DNA from 3 places in the Streptomyces sp. LARHCF249 genome. Region 2 is predicted to be linked to each of the others. Evidence: riboswitches for the same ligand, from Rfam matches in the RefSeq annotation. Region 2 holds a riboswitch; each other region holds the start of a gene.
The links. A riboswitch is a leader RNA that binds a small molecule or an ion and turns the genes downstream of it on or off. The one in region 2 is predicted to bind S-adenosylmethionine.

Region 1 (7,863 bases), on a different contig from region 2:
CCCTCGCCATCGAGGAGGGCAAGAAGCTCTACGCCGTGGGTTGCGCAAGCTGCCACGGAACCGGCGGTCAGGGTTCCTCTGACGGCCCGAGCCTGGTCGGCGTCGGCTCCGCGGCCGTCGACTTCCAGGTGAGCACGGGCCGCATGCCCGCCCAGCAGCCCGGCGCCCAGGTGCCGAAGAAGCCCAACATCTACACGCAGGCGCAGATCGACCAGCTGGCGGCGTACATCGCCTCCCTCGGTGCCGGTCCGATCACGCCGACCGAGAAGCAGTACGACCCGGCAGGTGCCGACGTCGCCGCTGGTGGTGAGCTGTTCCGCAACAACTGCGCGCAGTGCCACAACTTCACCGGCGAGGGCGGCGCCCTGACGAACGGCAAGTACGCCCCCAACCTTGAGGACGTCTCGCCGAAGCACATCTACGAGGCCATGCTCACCGGCCCGCAGAACATGCCCTCCTTCCCGGACGGAACCATGCCGGAGAAGCAGAAGAAGGACATCATCGCGTACCTCGAGAACGTCAACGGCGAGAAGTCCACCAGCCCCGGTGGCCTCAAGCTCGGCGGCCTCGGTCCCGTTGCCGAGGGTCTGTTCGGCTGGATCTTCGGTCTGGGTGCGCTGATCGCTGTTGCCGTCTGGGTCGGGGCCCACACCGCTAAGGCCAAGAAGTCATGAGTCAAGACATTCCCGAAGAGAAGCACCTGCCGAGTGAGCAGGGCGACGCGCACCACGGTGCCGTAGCGGTCGCGGACAACCCGTTCGCCGACCCGGGCCTGCCGGTCCACAGGCCGCGCATCCAGGACATCGACGAGCGTGCGGCGAAGCGTTCCGAGCGCACCGTCGCGATGCTGTTCACGCTGTCGATGCTGGCCACGGTCGCCTTCATCGCCTCCTACGTCACCCTCCCGGTCGACAAGATCGTGTACATCTTCCCCATCGGGAAGGTGAGCGCGCTCAACTTCGCGCTGGGCATGACCCTCGGCACGGCGCTGTTCTGCATCGGCGCGGGCGCGGTCCACTGGGCCCGCACCCTGATGTCCGACGTCGAGGTCGCGGCCGAGCGGCACGAGATCGCCGCTCCGCCGGAGGTCAAGGCGCAGGTCATGCAGGACTTCCGCGACGGTGCGGACGAGTCCGGCATCGGCCGCCGCCCGCTGATCCGCAACACGCTGCTGGGCGCGCTGGCCATGCTGCCGCTCTCCGCCGTCGTGATCATGCGTGACCTGGGCCCGCTGCCCGAGGACAAGCTGCGCAAGACCCTGTGGGCCAAGGGCAAGCTGCTCATCAACCAGAACACGATGGAGCCGCTGCGTCCCGAGGACGTCCTGGTCGGTTCGCTGACCTTCGCCATGCCGGAAGGCCTGGAGGAGGAGCAGCACGACTTCCAGGTCCAGATCGCCAAGGCCGCCCTGATGATCGTCCGGATCAAGCCGGAGGACATCAAGGACAAGCAGGAGCTGGAGTGGTCCCACGACGGGATCGTGGCCTACTCCAAGATCTGCACCCACGTCGGCTGCCCGATCAGCCTGTACGAGCAGCAGACGCACCACGTGCTCTGCCCGTGCCACCAGTCCACCTTCGACCTCTCCGACGGCGCCCGTGTCATCTTCGGCCCGGCTGGTCACGCGCTTCCGCAGCTGCGGATCGGTGTGAATGACGAAGGCTTCCTCGAAGCGCTCGGCGACTTCGAAGAGCCCGTCGGTCCTGCATTCTGGGAGCGCGGATGAGCACTGCGACCACTGACACCAAGGCGCGCAAAGCGCCGGCCGGCGAGCGCGTAGCCGACTGGGCGGACGGCCGCCTGGGCATCTACGGCCTGGCCAAGGCCAACATGCGCAAGATCTTCCCGGACCACTGGTCCTTCATGCTGGGTGAGATCTGCCTCTACAGCTTCATCATCATCATCCTCACGGGTGTGTACCTGACGCTGTTCTTCCACCCGAGCATGAACGAGGTCGTCTACCACGGCTCGTACGTGCCCATGCAGGGCGTCATGATGTCCGAGGCCTTCGCCTCGACCCTGGACATCAGCTTCGACGTCCGCGGCGGCCTGCTCATCCGTCAGATCCACCACTGGGCCGCGCTGATCTTCGTCGCGGCGATGGTCGTGCACATGATGCGCGTCTTCTTCACCGGCGCGTTCCGCAAGCCGCGCGAGATCAACTGGATCTTCGGCTTCCTGCTGCTGGTCCTCGGCATGTTCACCGGTTTCACCGGTTACTCGCTGCCGGACGACCTGCTCTCGGGTACCGGTGTCCGCTTCATGCAGGGCGCCATCCTGTCCGTCCCGGTCGTCGGCACGTACCTGTCGATGTTCCTGTTCGGCGGGGAGTTCCCGGGCGGCGACTTCGTCGCGCGGTTCTACTCGGTGCACATCCTGCTGCTGCCCGGCATCATGATGGGCCTGCTGGTGGCCCACCTGATCCTGGTCTTCTACCACAAGCACACCCAGTTCCCCGGCCCCGGCAAGACGAACAACAACGTCGTCGGCATGCCGCTGCTGCCGGTCTACATGGCCAAGGCCGGAGGCTTCTTCTTCCTGGTCTTCGGTGTCATCGCGGCCATCGCGGCGCTCGCCTCGATCAACCCGATCTGGGCGCTCGGCCCGTACCGCCCGGACCACGTGTCCACCGGTGCGCAGCCCGACTGGTACATGGGTATGCCGGAAGGCCTGATCCGGGCCATGCCCGGCTGGGAGATCAACCTGTGGGGCCACACGCTCGTCCTGGGCGTGTTCATCCCGCTGCTGCTCTTCCCGCTGGTGCTGGGCGCGATCGCCGTCTGGCCGTTCATCGAGTCCTGGGTCACCGGTGACAAGCGCGAGCACCACCTGCTGGACCGCCCGCGCAACGTCCCGACCCGTACGGCCTTCGGTGTCGCCTGGATCGCGGAGTACATCGTGCTCCTCATCGGCGGCGGCAACGACATGTTCGCGCAGTACTTCCACCTGTCGCTGAACGCGCTCACCTGGTTCGTCCGGATCGGCTTCTTCGTCGTCCCGGTGCTCGCCTTCATCGCCACCAAGCGGATCTGCCTCGGCCTCCAGCGCCGGGACCGGGACAAGGTGCTGCACGGTCGCGAGACCGGCATCATCAAGCGCCTGCCGCACGGTGAGTTCGTCGAGGTCCACGAGCCGCTCTCGCAGGACAAGCTGCACACGCTCACCTCGTACGTCACCTACGAGCCGATCGAGATCGGCCCGACGGTCGACGAGAACGGTGTCGAGCGCAAGGTGAAGCTCAGCCAGAAGCTGCGCGCGAAGCTCAGCAAGGGCTTCTACGCCGAGGGCAACCAGATCCCGAAGCCCACGGTGGAGGAGTACAAGGAGATCCAGAGCGGCCACGGCCACCACTGATCCCGTTTGAGGGACTGATTTCGGTCAGTCCTCGTGTCGCCACGGCGAGAGCCCCGTCCAGTGTCTGGACGGGGCTCTTTGCCGTCTCCGGGGCTGGATAGGCTGAAGCCCTTCCCATTCGACGTGGGCCCCACATCGGCGGGCGACGACAGCAGGAGCGGACCATGAACGTTGCGACCCCGGCAGGCGGCGACAGCGTGGCGGCCCGTGGCTGGCCGGGCGTACTCGAGGCGCTGCTCACCGGACGGGACCTGAACGCGGAGGACACCGCCTGGGCCATGGACCGGATCATGCGCGGCGAGGCCACCGACGCCCAGATCGCCGGCTTCGCGGTCGCGCTGCGGGCCAAGGGGGAGACGGTCGCGGAGATCAACGGCCTGGTCCGGGCCATGTACGCACACGCCAACCTCATCGAGGTGCCGGGCCGCACGGTGGACATCGTCGGCACCGGCGGCGACGGGGCGAAAACGGTGAACATCTCCACGATGTCGGCGATCGTCGTGGCCGGTACGGGCGCCAAGGTGGTCAAGCACGGCAACCGGGCCGCGTCCTCCGCGAGCGGCTCCTCGGACGTGCTGGAGAAGCTCGGCGTCAACCTGGACCTCACCCCCGCGCGGGTGGCGGAGGTCGTGGAGGAGGCCGGCATCACCTTCTGCTTCGCGGTGAAGTTCCACCCGGCGCTGCGGCACGTGGCCGCGGCCCGCAAGGAGCTGGGCATCCGCACCACCTTCAACTTCCTCGGCCCGCTGACCAACCCGGCCAAGGTCCGTGCCCAGGCCACGGGCGTCGCGGACCCCCGGGTTGCCCCGATCGTGGCCGGCGTCCTCGCCGAGCGCGGCTCCTCGGCGCTCGTCTTCCGCGGCGACGACGGCCTGGACGAGCTCACCACCACCGCCACCTCGCGGGTGTGGTGGGTACGCGACGGCAAGGTCGCCGAGCAGCCCTTCGACCCCCGTGACGTGGGCATCTCCCTGGTCGACGTGTCGGAGCTGCGGGGCGCGGACGCCTCGTACAACGCCGACATCGCCCGCCGCCTGCTGGCCGGCGAGACCGGCCCGGTCCGCGACGCGGTCCTGCTGAACTCGGCGGCGGCCCTGGTGGCGCTGGACCCGGGCTCGGGCAGCCTGGAGGAGCAGATCGCGGCGGGCATCGCCCGCGCGGCGGAGTCGGTCGACTCGGGCGCGGCCCGGGCCGCCCTGGAACGCTGGGTGGCGGCCAGCAACGCCTGACGCCGTGCTTTTCGGTCAAGGCCCCGGTCCGGATGGTGGACCGGGGCCTTGCGCGTGCGGGATCTTGTGGCAGGATGCTGACCAGGTCACGAGTGACAGCGTTTAGGCCCCGGCTTGCTGTCCGGCAACCCTCCTTCCGTGGCGGGGTGCCCCGGGTGATGACCAGGTCGTAGGCAGCGAGGTCTACGGCAAGCGCGGATCCCTCGACACCAGGGGTCCTGGTCTCTCGAGGAGCGTTTTCCGTGAGCAAGCGAATGCGATAGGGCGACTCCGCCCCTTCTTCAACCCTCGGACCAGGGTCGTTTCCGCGTACCCGCGTTCAGCTCCGAGGGCTTCCCGTACCCCGCCGCACGGCGCCGCGCCGTGGCCGCGTACGGGCACACCGAAGCCATTCACCCCTGCCTGCCGGGAGATTCCGCCATGTCCGCATCCCTGAACGCCGCCGCCACCGCCGCCCCCGTCACCGCCGTCGACCCCGCCTGCGCGGAGCCGCTGCCGGTCCTCGGACGGGACGTCACCGTCCCGCTCGTCACCGGCAGCGAGGTCACCTACGCCGCCCTCGACTACGCGGCCAGCGCCCCCGCGCTCCAGCGGGTCTGGGACGACGTGGCCGCGTACGCCCCGTACTACGGCAGCGTCCACCGCGGCGCCGGCTACCTCTCGCAGCTCTCCACCGACCTCTTCGAGCAGAGCCGGGCCACGGTCGCCGAGTTCCTCGACTGCCGCCCCGCCGACCAGGTGGTCTTCACCCGGTCCACCACCGACTCCCTGAACCTGCTCGCGGCCGCCCTCCCGGCCGGCTGCCAGGTCTTCGTCTTCGAGACCGAGCACCACGCAGCGCTGCTGCCGTGGACGGACGCGCAGGTCACCTACCTCAACGCCCCCCGCACCTCGGACGAGGCCGTCGCCACCCTGGAGCGGGCGCTCGCCGACCGGGCGCCCTACGGCCCGGCCCTGGTCTGCGTCACCGGCGCCTCCAACGTCACCGGTGAACTGTGGCCGGTGAAGGAGCTCGCCGCCGCCGCGCACGCCCACGGCGCGCGGATCGTCCTGGACGCCGCCCAGCTGGCCCCCCACCACCCCGTCTCGGTCCAGGACCTCGACGTGGACTGGGTCGCCTTCTCCGGCCACAAGCTCTACGCCCCCTTCGGCTCGGGCGTCCTCGCCGGCCGCGCGGACTGGCTCCAGGAGGCCGAGCCGTACCTGGCCGGCGGCGGCGCCTCCCGCACGGTCGCCCGCCGCGCGGACGGCGGGGTGGACGTCGAGTGGCACGCCACGGCCGCCCGCCACGAGGCCGGCTCCCCGAACGTGATCGGCGTCTACGCGATCGCCTCCGCCTGCCGGGCCCTTCGGGAAGCCGGGTTCGAGAACCTGGTGGCCCGCGAGCGGCACCTCATCACCAAGGTCCGCGAGGGCCTGGCCGGCGTCCCGGCGGTCCGCGTCCTCTCCCTGTTCGGCGACGGCGCCCCGCGCGTCGGCGTCATCTCGTTCGTCGTGGACGGCTGGAACAGCTCCCACTTCGCGGCCGCCCTGTCCGCGGAGTACGGGATCGGCGTGCGCGACGGCCTGTTCTGCGCCCACCCGCTGGTCCGCACCCTGCTGGGCAGCGAGCCGCAGGCCCAGGGCGAATGCGGCGCCCCGGAGGCGGCCTCTTCGTCCGGCGGAACCCCCGCCCTGAACGCCATCCGCGTCAGCTTCGGCGCAGGCACCCCGGACGAGCACGTGGAGCGCTTCGTCCGCGCGGTGCGCGAACTCGTCGCGGACGGCGCGAAGTGGCAGTACCGCACCGAGCAGGGCCGCTGCGTCCCGGCCGTCTGACAGGCTGCGGACCATGACGTACTGGGACCCGATACCGACCGCCGCCACGCTGGAACCGGTACGGCTCCCCTCCGGGGCCCCGTGGACGGGACGGTGGCAGGAGCGCAACTGGCGCACCGTGCCGGGCCCCTTCTACGGGGCGGAGACCGACAGCTGCCGGACGGTACGGCTGCGGGCTCCGGAGCTCGTGCTCTACGACGACCTGACCCCGGAGTCGGTCCGGGACTGGTGGCGCGACCGCGGCCGCGTCCGGGAGTGGGCGGCGGGCGCCGGATGGGGCGCCCGGCCCGGCCGGGCGAGCGGCTGCCCGGGCTCTGACGGAGAACCCGGCCCCGCCGGCGTTCGAGGCGGACCGGGGCGGAGCCGAGGGCGACCTACGCGTCGAGGCCGATGGCGAACGCCGCCTCGAGGTCGTGCTGCGAGTACGTACGGAACGCCACGTGCGTGTCGGTCGCCTCGACGCCCGGGATCTTGCTGATGCGGCCCGGGATGATGTCCGCCAGGTTCTCGTGGCGGGCCACGCGGACCAGCGCGATCAGGTCGTACGTCCCCGTGACGGAGTAGACCTCGCTGACGCTGTCCAGCGCGGCGATGGACTCGGCGATCTCGGGGATGCGGTCCACGCTGGTCTTGATGAGCACGATCGCGGTGATCACGGCTGGCTGTCTCCCTCGGTGGCCGTCGCTGGTCGCCCCACTCTAGTCGCAGGCCGATAACGCGCCCACGCGTACAGGAAGCCGACGGAGAAGCCCACCAGATGGGCCAGATAGGCGACCCCGGGACCGCTGCCCGCACGGTGCGCCGCCACCCCTTGGAGGGCGAACCAGAACAGCAGCACGATCCACGCCGGGAACCGCAGCGGCAGGAAGAAAAGGAACGGGAACAGGCTCGTCACCCTGGCCCGCGGGAGCAGGTACAGGAAGGCGCCCAGCACCGCCGAGATGGCCCCGGACGCCCCGACCAGCGTCTGTGCGGACCCCGCGTTGGCCGCCGCGTACACCGCCAGCGCCGCGTACCCCGTACAGACGTAGAACACGAGGAACGCCGGCCGGCCCATCCGCTCCTCCGCCATCGCGCCGAACACGTGGAGGAAGAGCATGTTGCCGAGCAGGTGCAGCCAGCTCCCGTGCACGAACAGCGCGGTCAGCGGGGTCAGCCAGGCCCGCGGGCGGCCCGTGAACAACTCGTCCGGTACCACTCCCCAGCGCCGGAAGTACTCCGTACCGGCGGTCAGCAGCCCCTCGCCGGTCCCGTAGGCCGGGTTCAGCCCCGAGGCCGGGCCGAGTACGAACACCAGGGCGCAGCCCGCGATCAGCGCATGGGTGACCACCGGTCCCCGGGCGGCCTCGCGAACGGCCTGCCACCTTACGATCATGTGACAGAGCATGACGCAACCCACCCCACCCGAGGCGGTGGCAGGCCGTAGGGTTACGAGCCGGCGTCCGCCCAATCGGCGCGGACG
Region 2 (7,863 bases):
TGGTCTCGACATCCTTCGCCTGCTCGAGCAGGGCGCCCGAGACGGCCTCGACGGCCTTCTCGATGCCACGCTTGAGGGCCATCGGGTTGGCGCCGGCAGCCACGTTGCGCAGGCCCTCGCGGACGAGCGCCTGGGCGAGCACGGTGGCGGTGGTCGTACCGTCGCCGGCGACGTCGTCCGTCTTCTTGGCGACTTCCTTGACCAGCTCGGCGCCGATCTTCTCGTACGGGTCCTCGAGCTCGATCTCCTTGGCGATGGAAACACCATCGTTGGTGATCGTGGGGGCGCCCCACTTCTTCTCAAGGACGACGTTGCGACCCTTGGGGCCAAGGGTGACCTTGACGGCGTCGGCGAGCTGGTTCATCCCACGCTCGAGACCGCGCCGGGCCTCCTCGTCGAACGCAATGATCTTGGCCATCTGAAGTGGTCCTCCCGGACAGCGGTGGATTGCTCCTGGACCGCGCCCGCGCCCGCGACGGACGGCCTGCGTGCCCGGCGGTTCCTTCCCGCCGGACCCTGCGGGCCTCACCGACCCGGTCCTCGTTCAGTAGCACTCTCACCAGGAGAGTGCTAACGCCAATGATTAGCACTCGACCCCCGCGAGTGCAAGCGGCTTGGGGCAACACCCCGGTGAACACACCGGCGACGCGCGAGGGGCCCACATCCCGTGTCCAGGATGTGGGCCCCTCATGTACGCGTGGGCGGTCGATCGCGCCGGGACTAGCCGAGTGCGAGCTTGACCATGTCCGCCTGCGGACCCTTCTGGCCCTGCGAGATCTCGAACTCGACCCGCTGACCCTCTTCAAGGGTGCGGTACCCGTCCATCTGGATGGCGCTGTAGTGGACGAACACATCCGCACCACCGTCGACCGCGATGAAGCCGTAGCCCTTCTCCGCGTTGAACCACTTGACGGTGCCCTGAGCCATGCCTAACTCCCCTATTACTGGCCCTTGCGCAGGAACGCACTTCGCGGTCCCGGGTCATCACTTGCGTCGGAACGCGTCGACCGAGGCTGAATGTATCCGCGCCGGTGCTGTCTGCAACAGGTCAATCCGACGAGAATTCTGGACACGGGGAAACATAGAAATAGAGTGAAAATCTGGCATATTCCAGGGCAACTCGGGCCCGGCATATCTCGCCAAAGCCCCATACCGCACTTGCACATTGACCCGATGTCGACCCTCACGCGACCCGTTCATATGCGGCGGGCAAGTCCAGCGGAGGGGACTTCCCCAACCCTACCGCGCCCAATCAAACAGAATTACCCCCTCCGCTTATTAACGGAGGGGGTAATTACGTTTCGCGTATCAGCCGGCGGGGCCGTGCCGGTCCGGTCAGCCCCCGGCGACGGCGGGAATGATCGAGACACCCGCGCCGTCCGGCGTCGCCGCCGCCAGCCCGCCCTCGAAGCGCACGTCGTCGTCGTTGACGTAGACGTTCACGAAGCGGCGCAGCTTGCCCTGGTCGTCGAGCACGCGGGCGGCGATGCCCGGGTGGCTCTTGTCGAGCGACTCGATGACCTCGGCGAGGGTCGCCCCCTCGGCGGGGACCTCGGCCTGACCGCCGGTGTAGGTGCGCAGGATGGTGGGGATGCGGACGTTGACGCTCATGGCGGTACTGCCTTTCCGGTAGTGCAGGGGGGGTCGGGTCAGGCCAGGCCGGCGGCGCGGAACGCGTCCAGGCTCGGGCGGATGGTGGCGGTCTGGCCGCTGTCCGCGGCCACCGCCTCCAGGGTCTTGAGGCCGTCTCCGGTGTTCAGGACGACGGTGGTCAGCGCCGGGTCGAGCTGCCCGTTCTCGATGAGCTTCTTCGTGACGCCGACGGTCACGCCGCCCGCGGTCTCGGCGAAGATGCCCTCGGTCTGCGCGAGGATCTTGATGGCCTCGACGACCTGCTCGTCGGTGACGTCCTCGACGAAGCCGCCGGTGCGCCGCGCGATGTCCAGGACGTACGGGCCGTCCGCCGGGTTGCCGATGGCCAGGGACTTGGCGATGGTGTTCGGCTTCTGCGGGCGGACCACGTCGTGACCGGCCTTGAAGGCGGTCGACACCGGGGAGCAGCCCTCGGCCTGGGCACCGAAGATCTTGTACGGCTTGTCCTCGACGAGACCGAGCTTGATCAGCTCCTGCAGGCCCTTGTCGATCTTCGTCAGCTGCGAGCCGGACGCGATCGGGATCACGATCTGGTCGGGCAGCCGCCAGCCGAGCTGCTCGCAGATCTCGTACGCCAGGGTCTTGGAGCCCTCGCCGTAGTACGGGCGCAGGTTGACGTTGACGAAGCCCCAGCCCTCGCCCAGCGGGTCGCCGATGAGCTCGGAGCAGAAGCGGTTCACGTCGTCGTAGTTGCCCTCGATGCCGACGAGGTCGCCGCCGTAGACACCGGCCATGACGACCTTGCCCTGCTCCAGGTCGTGCGGGATGAACACGCAGGAGCGGAAGCCGGCGCGGGCGGCCGCGGCGCCGACGGCGCCGGCCAGGTTGCCGGTGGAGGAGCAGGACAGGGTGGTGAAGCCGAAGGCGCGGGCCGCCTCGACGGCGATGGCCACGACGCGGTCCTTGAAGGAGTGCGTCGGGTTGCCGGAGTCGTCCTTGACGTAGAGCTTGCCGGTGACGCCGAGCTCCTTGGCCAGGTTCTCCGCGTCCACGAGCTTGGTGAAGCCCGGGTTCAGGCTCGGCTTGGAGGCCACGTCCGCGGGGACCGGCAGCAGCGGCGCGTAACGCCAGATGTTGTTCGGGCCGGCCTCGATCGCGGCGCGCAGGGCCTCGGGGTCGCCGGTGGGAAGGTCGTAGGCGACTTCCAGCGGTCCGAAGCACTCGGCGCACGCGAAGATCGGACCGAGTTCGAAGCGGGTACCGCACTCGCGACACGAGAGGCCGGTGGCAGGTCCGAGATCAACAGAGGTGGCAACAGTCTGTGCAGCCATGATGGCGAGGCCCTTTCTCCTCATCTTCCCCATGGCGCACTTCGCCATGAGACGGAATTGGCACCTTCCCTAGCCGGGGCCCCGCGGGATGCTTGTCGCATCGCGAGAACCGACTGGAGGGTTGCCGGGGCTTCAACGGGCCGTGTCCCTCTGCCCCTCTGGATGAGCGGTATGGCACCGGCACACGCGCTCTATGGCGCGCCGGTGCGTTTATGCGCGAGGACCCCCGGCATGCGGTGGTCCTTCGCGTTGTTCAAGACTGTAACCGAAGGCCCGGGCGGTTGAGACAGGCGTCCGAACCGCGAGATGGATCACTTTTCGGTCAATACGACCAAGCCGCAAGGAGTGCTCAGAGTGCTGGAAGAGGTGGAGCGCTGGCTGGCCGACCGCTCCTGGTCCGCCGCCGACCGACCGCTCGACCAGCTGCTGGAGCGGAAACGGGCAGCTGGGACCACGGTCAGCGTGGTGCTGCCGGCGCTCGACGAGGAGGCGACGGTCGGCGCGATCGTCGAGGTGATCCGGCGTGAGCTGATCGAGGGACTGCCGGTGCCGCTGGTGGACGAGCTGATCGTGATCGACTCGGACTCCAGCGACGCTACGGCGGAGGTGGCGGCGAAGGCCGGTGCGCGCGTGGTGCACCGCGACGACATCCTGCCGCGGCTCCCGGCGCTGCCCGGCAAGGGCGAGGTGCTGTGGCGCTCCCTGCTGGCCGCCACCGGGGACGTCATCTGCTTCGTCGACGCCGATCTGCGGGACTTCTCGGCCACCTTCGTCTCCGGGATCGTGGGGCCGCTGCTGACCGAGCCGGACGTGCAGTTCGTGAAGGCCATGTACGACCGCCCGCTGGGCGACGCCCCGGGCCAGGGCGGCCGGGTCACGGAGCTGGTGGCCCGCCCGCTGCTCAACCTGCACTGGCCGCAGCTGGCCGGCTTCGTCCAGCCGCTGGGCGGCGAGTACGCCGTACGCCGCTCCCTGCTGGAGCGCCTGCCCTTCCCCGTCGGGTACGGCGTCGAGCTCGGCCTGCTGGTCGACGCGCTGCACATGGTCGGGCTGGACGCGCTGGCCCAGGTGGACGTGGGCGTACGGCTCCACCGCCATCAGGACGGGCAGGCGCTGGGCCGGATGGCCGCGGCGATCTACCGCACCGCGCAGCTGCGGCTCTCGCGCGGGCAGTCCCCCGGCTACCGCTGGGGGCACCCCCTCGTACGGCCGGAGCTGACGCAGTTCGAGCGGGGCCCGGACGGGTTCGTACCGCGCACGTACCCGGTGGACACCGAGGAGCGGCCGCCGATGCTGGGCATCGAGGAATACGCCGTGCGCCGCGCGGCCTGACGGCTTCGGAAGTTTGCGCGAGGCCGGGCCGGGCTAGGTTCGCGGCATGGCTGCATCTCAGGTACTCGTCGCCGCCAACCGCGGCCCGCTCTCGTACGCCCTCGACAACGACGGCGCGCTCAGCGCCCGGCGCGGCGGGGGCGGTCTCGTCTCCGGGCTCTCCGCGGCCCTCGCGGAGCAGCCGGAGGCGCTGTGGATCTGCGCGGCCCTGTCGGACGCGGACCGGGAGGCGGTCCGGCGGGGGGTCGCGGAGCCTGGCGTCCGCATGCTGGACATCGATCCCACGATGTACGACGACGCGTACAACGGCATCGCGAACTCGGTGCTGTGGTTCACCCACCACCACCTGTACGACGTTCCGCGCGAGCCGGTCTTCGACGCGGAGTTCCGGCGGCGCTGGGCGTCGTACACGGCGTACAACCAGGCCTTCGCGGAGGCCCTGGCCGAGGAGGCGGCGCAGGGTGCGTACGTCCTCGTGCAGGACTACCACCTGGCGCTGGTCCCGGGCGCGCTGCGCGAACTGCGGCCCGACCTGCGGATCGGGCACTTCACGCACACGCCGTGGGCGGCGAAGCCGTTCCTGGACATGCTCCCGGACGACGTCCGGGAGCAACTGCTCCACGGGATGCTCGGGGCGGACGTGCTGGGCTTCCACACCCGGGCCTGGGCGGACAGCTTCCTGGACGGCGCGGGCCGGGGGAACGTGGCGGTGTTCCCGCTGGGCGTCGACGCGCAGGAGCTGCAGGCGCTGGCCCACCGGCCGGAGGTGAACGACAAGCTGGCGCAGCTGCGGGCGGAGGTCGGCGACCTGAAGACGATCGTCCGGGTGGACCGGACGGAGCTGTCCAAGAACATCCTGCGGGGGCTGCTGGCGTACCGGGAGCTGCTCACGGTGCATCCCGAGTGGCGGGGCCGGGTGGTGCACCTGGCCTCGGCCTACCCGTCGCGGCAGGACCTGAAGGTGTACCGGGACTACACGGAGTCGGTGCGGGAGCTGGCGGCGGCGGTGAACGCGGAGTTCGGCACGGCGGACTGGCAGCCGGTGCTGGTGTCCGTGCAGGACGACTTCGCGCGGTCGCTGGCGGCCTATCGCATGGCGGACGTGGTGCTGGTGAATCCCGTGCGGGACGGGATGAACCTGGTGGCGAAGGAGGTGCCGGTGGTTTCGGAGGCGGGGTGCGTGCTGGTGCTGTCGCGCGGGGCGGGGGCGTACGAGGAGCTCGGGCAGGACTCGTTGACGGTGAACCCGTACGACGTCTCGGAGACGGCCGCTGCGCTGCACGCGGCGCTGGCCATGCCGGCGGAGGAGCGCGCGGAGCGCACGAAGCGTCTGGCGGCCGCCGCCACCGCCCTGCCGCCGGCGGCCTGGTTCACGGCCCAGCTGGCCGCGCTGCGCGCCTGAGCCGCGGGTCCGTTGCCGGGGGCGCTGCCCCCGCCAACGGACCCGCAGGTCAGGAACGCGCCGCCGCGGCCAGGGCTGCGAGGAAGGCGACCACCGCGCCGGGGCCCGGCAGGACCAGGTCGGCGCGGGAGGCGAGTTCCGGGACTTCCGCGGAGCCGCTGCACACCAGGAGCCCCGGCAGGCCGTCGGCCCTCCGCTTCTCGACCGCCGAGTACGCGGCCAGGTCGCCCAGGTCGTCGCCCGCGTACAGCACCGCCTCCGCGCCCGTCTCCGCCAGGAACTCGGTGAGGGCGACGCCCTTGTCCATGCCCGGGGGCCGCAGTTCCAGGACCGCGCGGCCCGGCTCCACCATCAGCCCGTGCCGCGCCGCCAGCTCCGCCAGGGGTTCGCGGAGCGCCGCGAACGCCGCCTCCGGATCCTCGGCGCGCCGCGTGTGGACGGCCAGCGCCCGGCCCTTCTCCTCGATCCACGTGCCCCGCCAGGCCCCGATCGAGTCGAGGAAGCCGGGGAGCTCGGCCCGTACCGCCGCCACCCCGGGGTGTTCGGCGGGGGCGTGCACGATCCCGCTGACGGCGTCCCAGCGTTCGGCCCCGTAGTGGCCGAGGACGACCAGGTGTTCCAGGCCCGGGACCCCGGCGAAGCCTCCGTAGCGGACGGCGACGCCCGCCGGCCGGCCGGTGATCACGGCGACGGAGGCCACCTCGGGGGCCAGCGCGGCCAGGGCGGGTACGGCTCCGGGGTGGGCCCGCGCCTGGTCCGGGTCCGGGACGATCTCGGCGAGGGTGCCGTCGAAGTCCAGGGCGACCACGGAACGGCGTGGTGCGCGGAGCAGGGCCTCGAGTCCCTCGCGTCCGGCTGCGGTGACGGGCATCGGCAAGTCGTGCGGATGGCTCCCCATACGGACGACCCTAACGGCCGCGCCGGGCGACGGCTATGGCGCGGACCACCCGGCCCGTGCGCTGCCCGTGCGCCCTAACGCCGGGCCCGCTGGGCCTCGCGGAGGCGGCGCAGGCGGTTCACCGTGCCCGGTGCGTGGGCCAGCGCGCGGGGATCGTCCATCAGCGCGTTGAGCAGCTGGTAGTAGCGGACCGGGGTCATCCCCAGCCCTTCCCGTATCGCCCGCTCCTTGACCCCCGGCCCGGGCCAGGTGCGTCCCTCGTACGCGAGCACCGCGGCCTCCGTGGCCGTCAGCCGCCCGTCGTCCGTCATACCGCCAGATTAACGCCGCCCACCGACACCGGCCGGGCGGCCCCGCTCACCTCGGCTCGGCCGCCCGCGCCTTCGCCGCGATCGCCTCCAGCACCTTGGCCGGCTGCCCGCCCGGCTGCACCGACGTGCCGATGTTCTGCTTGATGTCCTCGCTGACGCCCGCCCAGGACTTCTTGCCCACCGGGTAGAGCCGTGAGGACGGCAGGGCGTCCAGGAAGGTCTTCAGCTGCGGCGCGGTCCCGCCCGTACCGGCCTGGGCGGCCCGGTAGCCGGTGGTGGTGGCCGGGAGCAGGTCGTACATGCCGGTGAAGGCCGTCACGTTCTTCGCCTCGTACAGGTGGTCCAGGAACTTCCCGGACTCCTTGCGGTGGCCGTTCTTGAAGGCCATCACCCAGTCGGCGACGCCCATCGCCGAGCGCTCGGTGCCGTCGGAGGTCGGCATGGTGACCATGCCGAGCTTGACGCCCTTGGCGGCCGCCTGCTTGATCAGCGTCGGGTGGCCGTTGAGCATGCCGGCCTCGCCGCGCGTGAAGGCGTCGAAGGCGTCCTGCCGGTTCAGCTTGGCGGGTTCGACGGGCCCCGTCAGGCCCTGGCCGACCATCTTGTCGCGGAGGAACTCCAGCGCCTTGGCGTTCTCGGCGGAGTCGAGGGAGTACTGCTCCTCGTTGTCGGTGTAGCCGCCGCCGGCCGACAGCATCCACATCATCGTCTCGGCCTGGGCCTCCTCGCGGCCCAGCGGCAGTGCGAAGGGGGTGGGAACGCCCGCGGCCTTGAGCTTCTTGGCGGCCGCCTCCAGCTCCGCCCAGCTCTTGGGCTGCCAGCCGTTCTTGGCGTCCTTCGCGACGACCCCGGCGTCGGCCAGCAGCTTCTCGTTGTAGAAGAGGAGCCGGGTGCTGGCCACGAAGGGCAGCCCGTACTGGATCCGCTTGACCTTGCCCGCGTCGGCGAGCGGGCCGAGGAAGTCGGCCTCGGTCTTGACGGAGAGCAGCTCGTCCG
Region 3 (7,863 bases), on a different contig from region 2:
CGCGACCGGCCGCGCACCCGCCTTGGCCACCCCGTCCGCGACCTCCCGGTCGGTGGAGACCACGACCACCGGCCGGCCGGGCGGCTCCGCGCGCACCAGCTGGCGGATCAGCTCGTCCGCCGTCACCCCTGCCTTGGAGAACAGCACCCGGACCCCGCGCGGCGGCGCGAGCAGCACCGGGGCGGCCAGTTCCGCCCCGTCGAAGACGCAGGTCATCTCCGCGCCCGTCTGCGCGGCCAGCATCGACAGCCCGCCCAGCAGCCGCAGCCGCTGCTTCTCCAGCGGCATCGTCGGATAGCCCGTCTTGGTCACGTTGTAGCCGTCGACCACCAGGTGGGCCTGCGGCAGCGCCAACAGCTGGTCCAGCAGCGCCGGGTCGGTCTCCGACAGGGCACGCGCCGCGATGTCCTTCGGCGTCATCCGGCCCGGCTCCACGGCCTCCACGGTGTCCGCCGGGCGTGTCGACACCGGCGGCAGCGCCAGCTCGCGGCGCAGCCCCGCCGCCGCGTCCAGCACGGTGTCCAGCAGCAGCCGCAGCCGCATGTCCTCGATGCTGCGTCCCTCGCGGGTGGCCCGGCGCGAGGTCTCCAGCGCCGTCTCCACCTCCGCCAGCCGGGACTTGAGCCGCCGGGTCTCGCTCTCGGCGGCGGCCACCCGTGCGGCCGCCTCGCCGCGGATCCCGTCGATCTCCGTGTTGACCTTGCGCAGGGCCGCCTCGCCGCGCTTGACGTCGCTGAGCGCGCTGCGCAGCTTGCGCTGAAGCGATTCCGCTTCCTTGCGGGCCTCGTCCAGCTCGGCCCGCACCTGCTCGCCGCCCGAGCGCTGCAGGTTCCGCACCTGCGCCAGCTCCTCGCGCAGCCGGTCCAGCTCGCGCCGGGTCTCCTCGCCGACCCGCTCGGCGTCGGCGCGCTGCGCCTCCTCGCCCGCGGCGGCCACCAGCTTGACCCAGCCGACCGGCCTCAGGACGTACGCGGCGGCCGCCACGTCCAGCGGATCCGCGGCGGCGGGCGGTGCGCCGGACTCCAGCGCACCGGCCAGGTCCGCCTGCGCCTCGCGCAGCTTCTCGGCGACCCGGCTGCGGAACACGGGGTCGGTCTCGACCGCCGCGGCCATCGCGTTGCCCGCGAACTTGGCGCGCCGGGTCGGGGTGAAACGGGCGTACTGGCGCAGCTGCGCCGGGAGGTCAGCGACCGTCAGTCCGCCGAAGGCGTCCGAGACGAGCGCGACGACCCGGCGCCGCACGCCTTCCGGCAGCGGGCGGTCGAGCACCTCGGCGGCGTCGCCGGCCGCATCGGCCGGCTCAGCGCCGCTTGCTGGCTCCACAATCCGTCACCCCTACCGATCTACCTGTGGGCGGGGCTCCGTCAGGAGTCCGCGCCCGGCCTGTCCACGAGCTCGATCTGGTCCACCGCGTTGCACCAGCGGCAGCGGACCGACTCGATGGTCTCATTGACCACCTCGCGCTCCTCGACCTTGGGCTCCCCGGCGAGGTCCAGGTGGACGTACTCCACGACCTTCGACGAACGGGTGACGTCGAAGCGCGTGAGGTTGCCGCACAGGGTGCAGCGCCACCGGGTGGTGTCGGTCGGCAGGGGAACCGTCATCAGGCCGCTCTCTCCTTCGTAGCTGATTCAATTAAAGCCGTCTGCTGAGCCGTCCGCGCCGATTGGGCGGACGCCGGCTCGTAACCCTACGGCCTGCCACCGCCTCGGGTGGGGTGGGTTGCGTCATGCTCTGTCACATGATCGTAAGGTGGCAGGCCGTTCGCGAGGCCGCCCGGGGACCGGTGGTCACCCATGCGCTGATCGCGGGCTGCGCCCTGGTGTTCGTACTCGGCCCGGCCTCGGGGCTGAACCCGGCCTACGGGACCGGCGAGGGGCTGCTGACCGCCGGTACGGAGTACTTCCGGCGCTGGGGAGTGGTACCGGACGAGTTGTTCACGGGCCGCCCGCGGGCCTGGCTGACCCCGCTGACCGCGCTGTTCGTGCACGGGAGCTGGCTGCACCTGCTCGGCAACATGCTCTTCCTCCACGTGTTCGGCGCGATGGCGGAGGAGCGGATGGGCCGGCCGGCGTTCCTCGTGTTCTACGTCTGTACGGGGTACGCGGCGCTGGCGGTGTACGCGGCGGCCAACGCGGGGTCCGCACAGACGCTGGTCGGGGCGTCCGGGGCCATCTCGGCGGTGCTGGGCGCCTTCCTGTACCTGCTCCCGCGGGCCAGGGTGACGAGCCTGTTCCCGTTCCTTTTCTTCCTGCCGCTGCGGTTCCCGGCGTGGATCGTGCTGCTGTTCTGGTTCGCCCTCCAAGGGGTGGCGGCGCACCGTGCGGGCAGCGGTCCCGGGGTCGCCTATCTGGCCCATCTGGTGGGCTTCTCCGTCGGCTTCCTGTACGCGTGGGCGCGTTATCGGCCTGCGACTAGAGTGGGGCGACCAGCGACGGCCACCGAGGGAGACAGCCAGCCGTGATCACCGCGATCGTGCTCATCAAGACCAGCGTGGACCGCATCCCCGAGATCGCCGAGTCCATCGCCGCGCTGGACAGCGTCAGCGAGGTCTACTCCGTCACGGGGACGTACGACCTGATCGCGCTGGTCCGCGTGGCCCGCCACGAGAACCTGGCGGACATCATCCCGGGCCGCATCAGCAAGATCCCGGGCGTCGAGGCGACCGACACGCACGTGGCGTTCCGTACGTACTCGCAGCACGACCTCGAGGCGGCGTTCGCCATCGGCCTCGACGCGTAGGTCGCCCTCGGCTCCGCCCCGGTCCGCCTCGAACGCCGGCGGGGCCGGGTTCTCCGTCAGAGCCCGGGCAGCCGCTCGCCCGGCCGGGCCGGGCGCCCCATCCGGCGCCCGCCGCCCACTCCCGGACGCGGCCGCGGTCGCGCCACCAGTCCCGGACCGACTCCGGGGTCAGGTCGTCGTAGAGCACGAGCTCCGGAGCCCGCAGCCGTACCGTCCGGCAGCTGTCGGTCTCCGCCCCGTAGAAGGGGCCCGGCACGGTGCGCCAGTTGCGCTCCTGCCACCGTCCCGTCCACGGGGCCCCGGAGGGGAGCCGTACCGGTTCCAGCGTGGCGGCGGTCGGTATCGGGTCCCAGTACGTCATGGTCCGCAGCCTGTCAGACGGCCGGGACGCAGCGGCCCTGCTCGGTGCGGTACTGCCACTTCGCGCCGTCCGCGACGAGTTCGCGCACCGCGCGGACGAAGCGCTCCACGTGCTCGTCCGGGGTGCCTGCGCCGAAGCTGACGCGGATGGCGTTCAGGGCGGGGGTTCCGCCGGACGAAGAGGCCGCCTCCGGGGCGCCGCATTCGCCCTGGGCCTGCGGCTCGCTGCCCAGCAGGGTGCGGACCAGCGGGTGGGCGCAGAACAGGCCGTCGCGCACGCCGATCCCGTACTCCGCGGACAGGGCGGCCGCGAAGTGGGAGCTGTTCCAGCCGTCCACGACGAACGAGATGACGCCGACGCGCGGGGCGCCGTCGCCGAACAGGGAGAGGACGCGGACCGCCGGGACGCCGGCCAGGCCCTCGCGGACCTTGGTGATGAGGTGCCGCTCGCGGGCCACCAGGTTCTCGAACCCGGCTTCCCGAAGGGCCCGGCAGGCGGAGGCGATCGCGTAGACGCCGATCACGTTCGGGGAGCCGGCCTCGTGGCGGGCGGCCGTGGCGTGCCACTCGACGTCCACCCCGCCGTCCGCGCGGCGGGCGACCGTGCGGGAGGCGCCGCCGCCGGCCAGGTACGGCTCGGCCTCCTGGAGCCAGTCCGCGCGGCCGGCGAGGACGCCCGAGCCGAAGGGGGCGTAGAGCTTGTGGCCGGAGAAGGCGACCCAGTCCACGTCGAGGTCCTGGACCGAGACGGGGTGGTGGGGGGCCAGCTGGGCGGCGTCCAGGACGATCCGCGCGCCGTGGGCGTGCGCGGCGGCGGCGAGCTCCTTCACCGGCCACAGTTCACCGGTGACGTTGGAGGCGCCGGTGACGCAGACCAGGGCCGGGCCGTAGGGCGCCCGGTCGGCGAGCGCCCGCTCCAGGGTGGCGACGGCCTCGTCCGAGGTGCGGGGGGCGTTGAGGTAGGTGACCTGCGCGTCCGTCCACGGCAGCAGCGCTGCGTGGTGCTCGGTCTCGAAGACGAAGACCTGGCAGCCGGCCGGGAGGGCGGCCGCGAGCAGGTTCAGGGAGTCGGTGGTGGACCGGGTGAAGACCACCTGGTCGGCGGGGCGGCAGTCGAGGAACTCGGCGACCGTGGCCCGGCTCTGCTCGAAGAGGTCGGTGGAGAGCTGCGAGAGGTAGCCGGCGCCGCGGTGGACGCTGCCGTAGTACGGGGCGTACGCGGCCACGTCGTCCCAGACCCGCTGGAGCGCGGGGGCGCTGGCCGCGTAGTCGAGGGCGGCGTAGGTGACCTCGCTGCCGGTGACGAGCGGGACGGTGACGTCCCGTCCGAGGACCGGCAGCGGCTCCGCGCAGGCGGGGTCGACGGCGGTGACGGGGGCGGCGGTGGCGGCGGCGTTCAGGGATGCGGACATGGCGGAATCTCCCGGCAGGCAGGGGTGAATGGCTTCGGTGTGCCCGTACGCGGCCACGGCGCGGCGCCGTGCGGCGGGGTACGGGAAGCCCTCGGAGCTGAACGCGGGTACGCGGAAACGACCCTGGTCCGAGGGTTGAAGAAGGGGCGGAGTCGCCCTATCGCATTCGCTTGCTCACGGAAAACGCTCCTCGAGAGACCAGGACCCCTGGTGTCGAGGGATCCGCGCTTGCCGTAGACCTCGCTGCCTACGACCTGGTCATCACCCGGGGCACCCCGCCACGGAAGGAGGGTTGCCGGACAGCAAGCCGGGGCCTAAACGCTGTCACTCGTGACCTGGTCAGCATCCTGCCACAAGATCCCGCACGCGCAAGGCCCCGGTCCACCATCCGGACCGGGGCCTTGACCGAAAAGCACGGCGTCAGGCGTTGCTGGCCGCCACCCAGCGTTCCAGGGCGGCCCGGGCCGCGCCCGAGTCGACCGACTCCGCCGCGCGGGCGATGCCCGCCGCGATCTGCTCCTCCAGGCTGCCCGAGCCCGGGTCCAGCGCCACCAGGGCCGCCGCCGAGTTCAGCAGGACCGCGTCGCGGACCGGGCCGGTCTCGCCGGCCAGCAGGCGGCGGGCGATGTCGGCGTTGTACGAGGCGTCCGCGCCCCGCAGCTCCGACACGTCGACCAGGGAGATGCCCACGTCACGGGGGTCGAAGGGCTGCTCGGCGACCTTGCCGTCGCGTACCCACCACACCCGCGAGGTGGCGGTGGTGGTGAGCTCGTCCAGGCCGTCGTCGCCGCGGAAGACGAGCGCCGAGGAGCCGCGCTCGGCGAGGACGCCGGCCACGATCGGGGCAACCCGGGGGTCCGCGACGCCCGTGGCCTGGGCACGGACCTTGGCCGGGTTGGTCAGCGGGCCGAGGAAGTTGAAGGTGGTGCGGATGCCCAGCTCCTTGCGGGCCGCGGCCACGTGCCGCAGCGCCGGGTGGAACTTCACCGCGAAGCAGAAGGTGATGCCGGCCTCCTCCACGACCTCCGCCACCCGCGCGGGGGTGAGGTCCAGGTTGACGCCGAGCTTCTCCAGCACGTCCGAGGAGCCGCTCGCGGAGGACGCGGCCCGGTTGCCGTGCTTGACCACCTTGGCGCCCGTACCGGCCACGACGATCGCCGACATCGTGGAGATGTTCACCGTTTTCGCCCCGTCGCCGCCGGTGCCGACGATGTCCACCGTGCGGCCCGGCACCTCGATGAGGTTGGCGTGTGCGTACATGGCCCGGACCAGGCCGTTGATCTCCGCGACCGTCTCCCCCTTGGCCCGCAGCGCGACCGCGAAGCCGGCGATCTGGGCGTCGGTGGCCTCGCCGCGCATGATCCGGTCCATGGCCCAGGCGGTGTCCTCCGCGTTCAGGTCCCGTCCGGTGAGCAGCGCCTCGAGTACGCCCGGCCAGCCACGGGCCGCCACGCTGTCGCCGCCTGCCGGGGTCGCAACGTTCATGGTCCGCTCCTGCTGTCGTCGCCCGCCGATGTGGGGCCCACGTCGAATGGGAAGGGCTTCAGCCTATCCAGCCCCGGAGACGGCAAAGAGCCCCGTCCAGACACTGGACGGGGCTCTCGCCGTGGCGACACGAGGACTGACCGAAATCAGTCCCTCAAACGGGATCAGTGGTGGCCGTGGCCGCTCTGGATCTCCTTGTACTCCTCCACCGTGGGCTTCGGGATCTGGTTGCCCTCGGCGTAGAAGCCCTTGCTGAGCTTCGCGCGCAGCTTCTGGCTGAGCTTCACCTTGCGCTCGACACCGTTCTCGTCGACCGTCGGGCCGATCTCGATCGGCTCGTAGGTGACGTACGAGGTGAGCGTGTGCAGCTTGTCCTGCGAGAGCGGCTCGTGGACCTCGACGAACTCACCGTGCGGCAGGCGCTTGATGATGCCGGTCTCGCGACCGTGCAGCACCTTGTCCCGGTCCCGGCGCTGGAGGCCGAGGCAGATCCGCTTGGTGGCGATGAAGGCGAGCACCGGGACGACGAAGAAGCCGATCCGGACGAACCAGGTGAGCGCGTTCAGCGACAGGTGGAAGTACTGCGCGAACATGTCGTTGCCGCCGCCGATGAGGAGCACGATGTACTCCGCGATCCAGGCGACACCGAAGGCCGTACGGGTCGGGACGTTGCGCGGGCGGTCCAGCAGGTGGTGCTCGCGCTTGTCACCGGTGACCCAGGACTCGATGAACGGCCAGACGGCGATCGCGCCCAGCACCAGCGGGAAGAGCAGCAGCGGGATGAACACGCCCAGGACGAGCGTGTGGCCCCACAGGTTGATCTCCCAGCCGGGCATGGCCCGGATCAGGCCTTCCGGCATACCCATGTACCAGTCGGGCTGCGCACCGGTGGACACGTGGTCCGGGCGGTACGGGCCGAGCGCCCAGATCGGGTTGATCGAGGCGAGCGCCGCGATGGCCGCGATGACACCGAAGACCAGGAAGAAGAAGCCTCCGGCCTTGGCCATGTAGACCGGCAGCAGCGGCATGCCGACGACGTTGTTGTTCGTCTTGCCGGGGCCGGGGAACTGGGTGTGCTTGTGGTAGAAGACCAGGATCAGGTGGGCCACCAGCAGGCCCATCATGATGCCGGGCAGCAGCAGGATGTGCACCGAGTAGAACCGCGCGACGAAGTCGCCGCCCGGGAACTCCCCGCCGAACAGGAACATCGACAGGTACGTGCCGACGACCGGGACGGACAGGATGGCGCCCTGCATGAAGCGGACACCGGTACCCGAGAGCAGGTCGTCCGGCAGCGAGTAACCGGTGAAACCGGTGAACATGCCGAGGACCAGCAGCAGGAAGCCGAAGATCCAGTTGATCTCGCGCGGCTTGCGGAACGCGCCGGTGAAGAAGACGCGCATCATGTGCACGACCATCGCCGCGACGAAGATCAGCGCGGCCCAGTGGTGGATCTGACGGATGAGCAGGCCGCCGCGGACGTCGAAGCTGATGTCCAGGGTCGAGGCGAAGGCCTCGGACATCATGACGCCCTGCATGGGCACGTACGAGCCGTGGTAGACGACCTCGTTCATGCTCGGGTGGAAGAACAGCGTCAGGTACACACCCGTGAGGATGATGATGATGAAGCTGTAGAGGCAGATCTCACCCAGCATGAAGGACCAGTGGTCCGGGAAGATCTTGCGCATGTTGGCCTTGGCCAGGCCGTAGATGCCCAGGCGGCCGTCCGCCCAGTCGGCTACGCGCTCGCCGGCCGGCGCTTTGCGCGCCTTGGTGTCAGTGGTCGCAGTGCTCATCCGCGCTCCCAGAATGCAGGACCGACGGGCTCTTCGAAGTCGCCGAGCGCTTCGAGGAAGCCTTCGTC

Region 1: another riboswitch for S-adenosylmethionine. It lies ahead of ACIPUC_RS30165 (aminotransferase class V-fold PLP-dependent enzyme); the one in region 2 lies ahead of thrC (threonine synthase).
Region 3: another riboswitch for S-adenosylmethionine. It lies ahead of ACIPUC_RS08310 (aminotransferase class V-fold PLP-dependent enzyme); the one in region 2 lies ahead of thrC (threonine synthase).

What each region holds. Positions count from the first base shown of each region.
Region 1 covers NZ_JBIXJQ010000012.1:175,568-183,430, reverse strand. The annotation lists gene qcrC (cytochrome bc1 complex diheme cytochrome c subunit) at 1-674, shown strand, start outside; gene qcrA (cytochrome bc1 complex Rieske iron-sulfur subunit) at 671-1,726, shown strand; gene qcrB (cytochrome bc1 complex cytochrome b subunit) at 1,723-3,354, shown strand; gene trpD (anthranilate phosphoribosyltransferase) at 3,519-4,583, shown strand; SAM riboswitch class IV at 4,668-4,784, shown strand; gene ACIPUC_RS30165 (aminotransferase class V-fold PLP-dependent enzyme) at 5,004-6,401, shown strand; gene ACIPUC_RS30160 (Lrp/AsnC family transcriptional regulator) at 6,776-7,057, opposite strand; gene ACIPUC_RS30155 (rhomboid family intramembrane serine protease) at 7,054-7,776, opposite strand.
Region 2 covers NZ_JBIXJQ010000009.1:97,922-105,784, reverse strand. The annotation lists gene groL (chaperonin GroEL) at 1-418, opposite strand, end outside; gene ACIPUC_RS25455 (cold-shock protein) at 721-927, opposite strand; gene ACIPUC_RS25450 (MoaD/ThiS family protein) at 1,336-1,611, opposite strand; gene thrC (threonine synthase) at 1,650-2,948, opposite strand; SAM riboswitch class I at 2,942-3,093, opposite strand; gene ACIPUC_RS25440 (glucosyl-3-phosphoglycerate synthase) at 3,279-4,256, shown strand; gene ACIPUC_RS25435 (alpha,alpha-trehalose-phosphate synthase (UDP-forming)) at 4,303-5,658, shown strand; gene otsB (trehalose-phosphatase) at 5,708-6,556, opposite strand; gene ACIPUC_RS25425 (DUF3263 domain-containing protein) at 6,631-6,867, opposite strand; gene ACIPUC_RS25420 (ABC transporter substrate-binding protein) at 6,914-7,863, opposite strand, start outside.
Region 3 covers NZ_JBIXJQ010000002.1:762,029-769,891, reverse strand. The annotation lists gene ACIPUC_RS08330 (NYN domain-containing protein) at 1-1,326, opposite strand, end outside; gene ACIPUC_RS08325 (hypothetical protein) at 1,365-1,604, opposite strand; gene ACIPUC_RS08320 (rhomboid family intramembrane serine protease) at 1,742-2,464, shown strand; gene ACIPUC_RS08315 (Lrp/AsnC family transcriptional regulator) at 2,461-2,742, shown strand; gene ACIPUC_RS08310 (aminotransferase class V-fold PLP-dependent enzyme) at 3,117-4,514, opposite strand; SAM riboswitch class IV at 4,734-4,850, opposite strand; gene trpD (anthranilate phosphoribosyltransferase) at 4,935-5,999, opposite strand; gene qcrB (cytochrome bc1 complex cytochrome b subunit) at 6,164-7,795, opposite strand; gene qcrA (cytochrome bc1 complex Rieske iron-sulfur subunit) at 7,792-7,863, opposite strand, start outside.